Regions from separate parts of the Marinitoga sp. 1135 genome, predicted to be linked through region 1. Evidence: riboswitches for the same ligand, from Rfam matches in the RefSeq annotation. Region 1 holds a riboswitch; the other holds the start of a gene.
The links. A riboswitch is a leader RNA that binds a small molecule or an ion and turns the genes downstream of it on or off. The one in region 1 is predicted to bind cobalamin.
Positions count from the first base shown of each region.

Region 2: another riboswitch for cobalamin. It lies ahead of XO10_RS04705 (ABC transporter substrate-binding protein); the one in region 1 lies ahead of XO10_RS10785 (ATP-grasp domain-containing protein).

Region 1 is NZ_LBEZ01000009.1:54,625-59,966, forward strand. Features, by position in the region: gene XO10_RS05330 (peptidylprolyl isomerase) at 1-477, shown strand, start outside; gene XO10_RS05335 (hypothetical protein) at 662-1,237, opposite strand; cobalamin riboswitch at 1,472-1,650, shown strand; gene XO10_RS10785 (ATP-grasp domain-containing protein) at 1,703-2,725, shown strand; gene XO10_RS05345 (CoA-binding protein) at 2,722-3,558, shown strand; gene XO10_RS05350 (hypothetical protein) at 3,635-4,786, shown strand; gene XO10_RS05355 (hypothetical protein) at 4,823-5,146, opposite strand; gene XO10_RS05360 (23S rRNA (pseudouridine(1915)-N(3))-methyltransferase RlmH) at 5,159-5,342, opposite strand, start outside.
Region 2 is NZ_LBEZ01000008.1:98,276-103,617, forward strand. Features, by position in the region: gene XO10_RS04700 (hypothetical protein) at 1-2,400, shown strand, start outside; cobalamin riboswitch at 2,494-2,670, shown strand; gene XO10_RS04705 (ABC transporter substrate-binding protein) at 2,723-3,607, shown strand; gene XO10_RS04710 (iron ABC transporter permease) at 3,667-4,620, shown strand; gene XO10_RS04715 (ABC transporter ATP-binding protein) at 4,617-5,342, shown strand, end outside.

The sequences.
Region 1 (5,342 bases):
GAGGAAATCTCTAAATTAAAGGACTCACCTGAAAAGAAAGAAAAAGATCAGCTTAAAACAAACCTTGAAAATTTATACTACATAAAAATAATGTATCCTTACTTAATAAACAAAACAAATACAGAATTAAAAGAAGATATAAAAGAAAAAGAAGATTATTCCAGAGAACTCAATAACAGAAATTTCATTATTTTAAAAGAAATTTATATGAAAAACAAAGATATGAATACACTTGTAGAATTATATCAGCTTAATCCAGAAGATCCCGAAATTGCATTTGATTATAATTATTCATATTACAACTATATCAAGCAATATATTCAATCACAACCAAAAGATGTAATTCAACCAGAGCTTGAAAAGCTTTTAAAAGCTTTTGAAGGAATTGTGGAAAAAACAGATAACCCGGAAATAAAGTCTCAGTCAGAAAAGATTATAGAAGAAATAAAAACAACTTTAAAAAACATGATGCAATGAAAATATTTTCTCAAAATGTAAAAAAAGATTTAAATTTATCAGTTTCTTGTAACTGTTAATTAATATATCTAAGATATAATAATTTTGAAATCCCCATCCCCCGATTCCATATACATATATGGTTTCGTAAAAGCCCCGATTGTCGGGGCTTTTGTTTTTTTATTATTATTTAATCAATAAAAATTTATTCATCAAATTCTCCTAAAAACATTCCCCAATATTCCCATGCTTCCCAATCAGGATATATTACTACTTTATCCTCTTCTTTTTCATAATACACAACTCCTATATACCATCTGTCTTTTATATAATAAGCGCTTCTTGTAATATCATAATGTTTTGATGTTGTTTCACCTACTGCAGTGAGATCAAAAGATAAATCTGCTGTTAATACCTTTTCTACATCAGGACAGATATTTTTTAAATCAGCCGGTGGTTCTGATTCTTTTTCATTTGTTATCTCAAGATTTTCAATCTTTCCTGTAACTTTTCCTGTACTACCATCATAAATTGGACAATGATAAATAAGCTCTTCTATAGCCCACTCCCATGCATCTTCGTCAAAATCTGTCATTCCTGTAACATTAACATTGTAAAAGTACTTTTCTAATACGGTTATAGAAGAATTTTCTGTAATGTTTTTCAAATCATCAAAGTAACTTTGGAATACGTCTGAATTATCCTGTTGTAAAAGATCTACACACCCTACAAAAAGAAAAGCAATGCTTAATAAAACAAGTATAAGAGTTACCTTTTTCATATAAACACCTCCCTGAAAATTTGTATTTAATATCCTTAAATTATAATTTTACTATAATTCCATTATTGATTCAAGTTTTAAAAGATATTAAAAAAAAATAAAAATTCTTAGTTTTAATTAGATTTTAAAATTTTATCAGGCATAATTCTACAAAATTAGAAAATATATACTATCTTTTCAGGTTTGTATGTAAAGATCTAATATGGTAGAATCATATAGAAAATTAAAAAAGTAAATACCTCCGGAATTAAAGGTGAGAAATCTTAAAAGGGAAGATGGTGAGAATCCATCACGGCCCCGCCACCGTAACCGGGTACGAAACCAACAAAAGGCCACTGGGAATTGTCCTGGGAAGGCGTTGGGAGTAGGATGATCCGGAAGTCGGGAGACCTGCCTTTAATTCCAGAGCGATCCTGATCTCGCGGGAGATTAGGATGGAATTTTTATTTTATAGGAGGGATTTAAGTGAAAGTACATGAATTTATTGGTAAGGGTTTTTTGCAAGATTATGGAATAAAAGTGCCTCAATCGTATCTAATTACTTCTGAAAAAGACATTAAAGTAACATTCCTGCCTGCAGTATTAAAGTCTCAGGTGTTAGTGGGCGGAAGAATGAAAGCAGGCGGTGTATTATTTGCACATACAGAAGAAGAATTTTCTGAAAAAGCAAAATATCTGCTAAAAAAAGAAATAAAAGGCGAAAAACCTTATGGGGTTCTCGCTGAAGAAATGATTCCCATAAAAAAAGAATACTATATATCTCTACTACTTAATAGAGAAGAAAAAGAAATAAGTATACTATTTTCCGAAAGTGGTGGTATTGATATAGAAGAAAACAAAGATTCAATTATAAAAACAAATTTTGAAAAATTTCATGAAGTAATTCCGGAAAAAATCCAGAAAATATTGCCTAATTTAAGAAAATTATTTAGAGAAAAGGATTTAACCCTTCTTGAAATAAATCCATTAATCGAATCAGAAGGAGGAGAAATAATCGCTCTTGATGCTGTAATGCATCTTGATGATAACGCTATATTCAGACAAACCTGGGCAGAGGAATTTGTTGATGAAAAGTATCCTTTTCACTTTGTAAAACTTGAAGGAGATATTGGAATTATCGGCTGTGGCGCAGGAATAGTTATGGCTACAATGGATGCTGTTAAATTACATGGTGGAGAACCAGCAGATTTTCTTGATCTTGGTGGAGGAGCTGAAAAGGATATTACTCTTGAAGCTTTAAATTTATTAAAGAATTCTGGAATAAAAAAAGTAATTCTAAATATTTTTGGTGGAATTACAAAATGCGATGAAATAGCCAGAGGACTCGTTGAATTTAATAAGGAAAATCCTGATATACAATTATTTATAAGATTAACGGGAACAAATGAAAACGAAGCAAAGGAAATTCTAAAAAAACACAATTTAAATTATTATGAAGATATGTATTCCATGATTCTTGATGCAGTGAAAGTGGGTGAGTATAAATGATTTACGGAAATGAAAGAGTTTGTGTCCAGGGTATTACCGGAAAATCTGGACGATTGCATACAAAGAAGATGCTCGATTATGGAACAAATATTGTATGTGGTGTTTCAAAAAACAATAAAATAAAGGATTTATATAATATTCCTGTATTAACCAATATGAAAGATGCTGTAGAAAAATATAATGCAGATACATCTGTTGTATTTGTACCTGCTCCATTTGCAAAAGATGCTATTTTTGAAGCTATTAATGCTGGCATAAAAAAAATTATAATTATCACAGAACATATTCCTCAACAGGATATGCTGGATGTATATCATATTGCAAAGGATAATAATGTAAGGGTAATAGGACCTAATTGTCCTGGCGTAATATTACCTGGAATTTCAAAAATCGGGATTATGCCTGAAAAAGCTTTTAAGCCTGGAGAAATTGCTGTAATATCAAGAAGCGGAACTTTAATGTATGAAATATCAAATTATCTTTCTTTATATTCAAAAGGCATAAAAATCGGAATTGGTCTGGGTGGTGATCCAATTATCGGAACATCTGTTGAAGAAGCTTTTGACTATTTAATTGAAAATAATATAAAAGAGGCTGTTATAATAGGTGAAGTTGGGGGGAATGATGAAGTTACAGGTATCAAAAATGCTCTTAAAAAAGGTTATAAAGGGAATATAAAGGTATTTTTTGCTGGAAGAACAGCTCCAAAAGGAAAAAGAATGGGACATGCCGGAGCTATTGTAGAAGGTTATGAAGGTAGTATTGAATATAAAGAAAAGCAACTTCTTGAAATGGGAATAAATGTGGTTAAAAATATACCAGATCTTTTATAAGAAAAGTAAATATAAAGATAATAAATTTTGATATGATATAAATAACTATATTATTATAACAAAGGAGTTGAAGAAGTTGCTTTCAAATCCATATTTTCTTTTATTTTCATCAATTTTTTTAGGTATCTTTATAGGTAAGTTTAAAATAGGTAGATTTAAATTAGGGAGTTCGGGAACCCTTTTTAGCGGATTATTTTTGGGGTGGTTGGCTACCACCCTCCTTTTAAAAGATAATAATCTTTCTTCAATCCAATTATTAAAGGCTTCATTTCACCAATTTTTTCTTTTTTCTTTGATTTTATTTATTTCAGCTGTTGGATTAATAGCTTCCAGAGATATTAAATTTATCATAAAAAAATTTGGAAGTAGATTTATAGCCATGGCATTTGTTATAACTCTTTCTGGTTTCATTCTATCCTATTTTTTTGGAAAAATATCAGGATATAATATTTATAATTTTATTGGAGTATATTCTGGTGCCCTTACCAGTTCCCCAGGACTTGCAACAGCACTTGAAACTGTTCCTGATTTCCAGGATGAAATAACCTTTGGATATTCTGTTGGATATATCCCTGGTGTTCTTGCGGTAATTCTTTCTATGTACTTAATTCCTGTAATATTTAAAATAGATATTTCAAAAGAAAAAGAAAAACTGGCATCTGAAATAACTTTTGAAGAAGATAAAATTAACAATTTTGACTTCATGGCATTTTCTTTTGTAATAATTGTAGGTATTCTATTAGGTAAGATAAATATCAATCTTGGAATTATACAATTTTCACTTGGCATGACCGGTGGAATATTGATTTCGGCTTTATTTTTAGGTTCATTAGGTAAAGTTGGACCTATTAATTTTAAAATGAACAAAAAAATCTTAAAAAGTATTCAAGAATTAGGATTGCTTATGTTTTTGTCATCTGTTGGATTGAAATCTGGATATAACACCTTTAATAATCTTAACGAAAAAACGCTTATTTTAATGTTTTTCGCACTAATTATTGCTTTTTTTTCTATTCTAATAGGTTATATTATAGGAAGATATATTTTTAAACTTAACTGGATAATTTTATCTGGCGCTATTTGTGGAGGAATGACAAGTACTCCAGGACTTGGTGCCGCAATTGATGCAAATGAATCTGAAGAGGTTGCTTCTGGATATGGGGCAACATATCCATTTGCATTACTGGGAATGGTAATATTTACAAAGATTTTTTCTTTATTAAATTAACACATAAAAAATAACCCTGAAATTTGATTTTCAGGGTTATTTTTTACTTGAAACTTCAAATATTATCTCCAATTTTAATTCTTTGTCCATAAAAGTAGGTGGATTTTCAGCCCATAATTCTTTCTTTGAAATATCCTCTGAAGAGTATTTTTCAAAACATAATTCGCAACTTCCCATATGATAGAATTTTATATAATTTATTTTATCATTTTCCTCGAATAAAATAAATTCCTCATTGCTTTCTTCATCTAATACCTTTCTCACTGGAATTAATGCATTTTCAGATATATTATCCATAGAACTTAAAAATTTATATACATCTTCATATGTTTTCATCCTCTTAAATATTCTCTGATGCACACTTTCACCTTCTTAATAATGATATTTTTCGTTATTATTTATTTTAAATGCTCTATATATTTGTTCCAGTAAAAATAGCAGTATCATTTCATGCGTAAAGGTCATCTTAGACATAGAAAGCAAAAAATCTGCATTGTTTCTTATATATTCATGATGTCCCAACGGTCCTCCAATAAAAAAAGATATGTTTTTTTTA
Region 2 (5,342 bases), on a different contig from region 1:
GGAGATACATTGTACTCAACACAATGTGATATATATCCTGCAGAAATTGCACCTGTTAAGGATTGGGTTGATGAAAATATTTATAGTGTGGCTTTTAAAGATGGGAAAATAGGAATAGAAGATTTTATTATCTTTGCAAGAAATTATAAAAAGAGTGTTCCTGTTGAAAATTCAATTCCAGAATTTCCATCAGATGCTGATTCAAATGTAACACCTTCAGATGAAGCGCAAAATGTGAATATTGGTACGGAAAATGTAACTTTCCCAGATGCCAGTGATGAAAATGGTGATGAGCTAAAATACACTGTATACATAGGAGTTGATAAAAATAATCTTAAGAGTGATACTTCATCATCGACAACGGTGAATATTCTTAAAATCTTAGGAGTGGATAAATTAGATAGAGGTAGAACCTATTATTGGAGAGTAAAGGTATCAGACGGAAAAGGCGGAGAAGATTGGATACCTTCTAAAGATGATTTCTATGAATTTACCACTTCAGGTCTGGATACATTGTTTGTAGCAGGAGGATATGAAGGAATATTTGTAATTGATATTTCTGATACTTCTGCTTCAACCCCAGCAACTGTTGCAAATTCAGTAAATACAGAAGGTTATGTATATAATTTATCTAAATTTGAATTTGATAGTAAAGAATATATAGCTGTTTCAGATGGAAATAACGGAGTAGCAGTTTATGAATATACACCATCAAGTTCAGCTTTAACAAAGAAAACAGATTCTTATTATTTTGGAAGTACTGCATATGATGTTCTTGAAACAACTGTAACAAGTCCATCTACAAAGGCATATATTCTGGTTGCAGCATCAACAGAAGGATTACAGATATTGCATTTTGATAATAGTGCAGGAGAATTATCTTACGTTTCAAGTATTTTAGGTTCTTCAGATGTAAGAGGATTGTACCAATCTGGAGATTATGTATATGTTGCTGCAAATGATGGATTGCATATTGTAGATATTAGCAATATTAATAGCCCAACAGAAATTGGTAGTTATGAAATAAGTGGTGCATTAAATGTATATGTTGACGGAAATTATGCATATGTTGCAGCGGGAAGCGGAGGAGTATATAAGATAGATATTTCAGATCCAGCAAATCCTTCAGAGGTTGCAAATGCAAGTATGGAAGCATATGATGTTAGTTACAAAGACGGTTATGTATATATAGCTGCAGGAACAAATGGAGTTATAAAATTAGATGGAAATACATTAAGCGAAGATTCAAAATATGATAGCGGTATTTATTATGTAGGTAATATACTTATCGATGGTGGAACTTTATTTGCTGGAAATAAGAGATATGGATTATTAATCTTAAATATTGATACTATGGAAAAAATTAATACATTGGATAATGGGGCTGTAGCAAAAGCCACAAAAACATTGGAAAATTATATTATTGTAGCTGATTCAGAAAATGGAGTAAATATTTTAGACGCAACAACATTATCCTTTACAACTGCAAAATCAACAGCATCAATACAGCTTGATGGAATTGCAAAGAGTGTTGAAGCTACACAATTAACAAATATTTTTGTATCCAAAGGGAGTTATGGAGTAGATGTATTAAAATTTGATACTTCAAATGGAAATCTTACTAAATTAAAGAGTTTACCTATTTTAGGAGAAGCTTATAATGTAACTATAGTTTCAACAGTTGTTTATGTAAGTTCCGGTAGTGGAGGATTAAATGTTTATGAAAATAGCGGAAATTATGATTTTGTAAACAGAGTTCAGCTTTCTGGAAAAATAGTAACTGATTCAGCAACAACTGATGATAATAGATTAATAGTTTCTACAACTGATTCTATTGAAATATATGATATTTCAAATCTTGGTGCCCCAACAACAAGTTCAGATTATAGTGGATATAATTTAAGTAATGGTAGTATTTTTGATATTGAAACAGCAACAATTGGTGCAACAAAAACGTATATATATGCAGCAGCTGGATCCGAAGGTGTAATAATTTTGAAATATGAAGGAGATACCAGTAGCGCAACGTTAACTAAATTAGGAAGTTCAAGATTTGATGATGCATTTATTACAGATATAACCTTAGATGGCACAGATACGCTTATATTATCTGCAGGAAATAAAGGTGTAATAATTATGAAGGTTTCTGATCCAACAGAACTTGGTGATGCAGATGCAAGAAATATAGGTGCAAGCAATGATTCAGACAGTGATGGAAATTACGTAGAAAATTCTTATGATACTCAGGGAAATACAACGTTTGTGGAAAAGGTAAATGATGGAACTAATGATCATTATGTTGTATCTGATGGCGAAAACGGCCTTGTAATATTAGATAGCAATCTTGATTTAGAAAAGGATTATAACTGGTTAAACTTTGAAGGTTTAGCTGCAAATTGATCTGTTATACCCCCGGGAATTTTCCCGGGGTTTTTTTATGGTTCTTTATATTCATGAAATTATATGATATAATATACTCGAAAAATAAAAAGTAAATAAAAATTCCTTTAAAGTGTAAGGGAAAGCGGTGAAAATCCGCTGCGGGCGCGCCACCGTGAGTGGGGACGAAACTGGCAAAGTAACGCCACTGGAATTGTTTATATTCCGGGAAGGCGCCAGGAGTAGGAAGATCCACAAGCCGGGAGACCTGCTTTAAAGGGATTTGTTCCATCTTCTCGCGAAAAGAAGATGGAAAATAGATTTTATATAGGAGGGATTATAGATGAAGAAGGTATTTTTGGCAACACTGTTGTTATTATCTTTTATGGCATTTGCTTTTCAACCTGTGACACTTGTAGATGATCTTGGAAGGGTTGTTGTATTTGATAAAGAGGTAGAAAGGATTGTTGTAGCTGCACCAGCTATTTCTGATTTTATTGTAAAGCTTGGTGCTAAGGATAAAGTTGTTGGAGTTACTGATTTTGATTCCTATATTACAGATGTTGAGAAAATAGGAAATATGGTTCCGCTAAATGTTGAAAAAATTGTATCTTTAAATCCTGATGTTGTATTATTAACCGGGGGATTTCAGGAAGGGGAAGTTTCAAAGCTTGAAAAATTTGGAATAAAGGCTTTTGTTATAAATCCAACTACTTTAAATGAAATGTTCAGGGATTTATCTCTTGTAGGTGTAATTCTTGGGAAGGAAAAAACTGCACAGGATTATTCATTTAAGTTAAGACAGAGAATGTTGAATATAGCCAAAAATACATTTACATGGAAAGAGAAACCAAGAGTTATATATCTTTCTGCATATGGTAGTGTTTCACAGATGTGGACATGTGGAACTGGAGCATATTTAAATGAATTAATTGCATATGCTGGTGGTATTAATGTAACTGCTCCATATACAGGAAATAATGGATGGTTTGCAGTGGGTCCGGAATTTGTAATTAAGGAAGATCCTGATATAATTCTTGTTCCTTCATATTATCCTGGGGATAAAGGAGCATATGATTTAATTATGAATGCTGAACAATTTAAAGATATAAAAGCTGTAAAAAACAAGAAAGTATTTATCATAGACGGAAATAAGGCTTCTTTACCAAATACAGGATTAATAGACTTATTGGGAGAGCTAAATAAACTCTTCAGTGAAAATAGATGAAATTAATTAAATCGGGGAAAACTTCCCCGATTTTTTACCTGATTTCTGGAATTGTTTTAGTGTTTTTTTCTATAATTCTTTTTGTTTCACTTGGAACTATAAATATTCCATTTGTTGAGGTAATAAAAGGATTTTTTAATTTATCTGAAAATACATTGTACAATAGAATAATATTTAATTTAAGATTGCCTCGTGTTTTAGGAACATTGCTTATAGGGGCAATACTTGCCGTTGCAGGGAATGATTTTCAAATGATAATAAAAAATCCACTTGCAGATCCGTTTATTATTGGTATTTCTTCAGGGGCAAGTTTTGGAGCTATATTATACACCGCTTTAAAAAGTGTATATGGTCTTGAATTACCTTTTGGAATAGAGATGTTTTCATTTATTTCAGCGATTATAGCAACATTTATTACCTTTTTATTAGCAAAAGAAGGGAAAAAAATTCCTGTTATATCTTTAATTTTAAGTGGTGTGATTGTTGGATTTACATTTAATTCAGTTTCGACATTATTGACAGTTTTATTCTGGCAAAATTTATTGCATATAAACTTCTGGCTAATGGGAAGTACAGGAAATATAGTCTGGGGAGATTTATATCTTCTATTGTTTTTTTTGATTTTACAAATTACTGTGAATTTTGTATTTCATAAAAAAATTGAAGTGGTAGCAATGGGAGACGATATTTCGGTTTATTCTGGAGTTAATCCCGAGAAAATAAAAATTTTAGTACTTTTAATTAATGTTTTTGCAGTTGCTGTTGTTGTTTCCAAAGCAGGGATTATAGGTTTTGTAGGTTTGATAATTCCACATCTGGTGAGGAAATTAACAGGTCCTGGAATTAGATATTCAACATTGGGATCTATTATTTATGGAGGAATATTTCTCGGGTTTGCCGATTTGTTTTCAAGATACCTTTTTAGACCTACAGAGCTTCCAATTGGTGTAACTACTTCTATAGTAGGGGCTCCTATATTCATAATTATCATGAAAAGAGGAAGAAAGATATGAGTATTTTAAAGATAAAAGATCTTATCTTTTCATATAACAATCATTTTAAATTGAATATTTCTGAAATGTATCTTGAAAAAGGTGAATTTGTTTCTATAATAGGGCCAAATGGTTCAGGGAAAACAACTATATTAAAACTTTTAACTGGTTTAGAAAAACCAATGAAAGGGAATATATATGTTGAAAATAAATCTATTTATGAATATTCCAAAAAAGAATTGTTTAAAAAGATTGCTGTTGTTCCACAGGAATTCTTTACATCATTTGATTTTAAAGTGGAAGATATTATTTCTTCTGGAAGAATTCCATATGCGGGTTTAGTATCAGTTGAGGAAAATAACAAAGTAATGGAAGAAACAATGAAAAAAACAAATACATATGTTTTTAAGAATAGAGTATATAATTATTTAAGTGGTGGTGAAAAGCAACGCGTGATGTTAACGCGTGCTCTGGTTCAACAGACCGATATTTTATTACTTGATGAATTTGTTTCTCAAATAGATCCAGGATTTACCCAGCAATTAATAAGAATGGTGAAAAATGAAGTTGTAGAAAATAATAAAGGAATACTGGCAATATTCCACGATATTAATATTGCATCATTGTATTCTGATAGAATATATATTTTAAAAAATGGTGAAATAAAGTATTCAGGAACGCCTGAAAAAGTAATTACCAGGAAAATAATGAAGGAAATTTTTGATATAGAATGTTTTATTGTG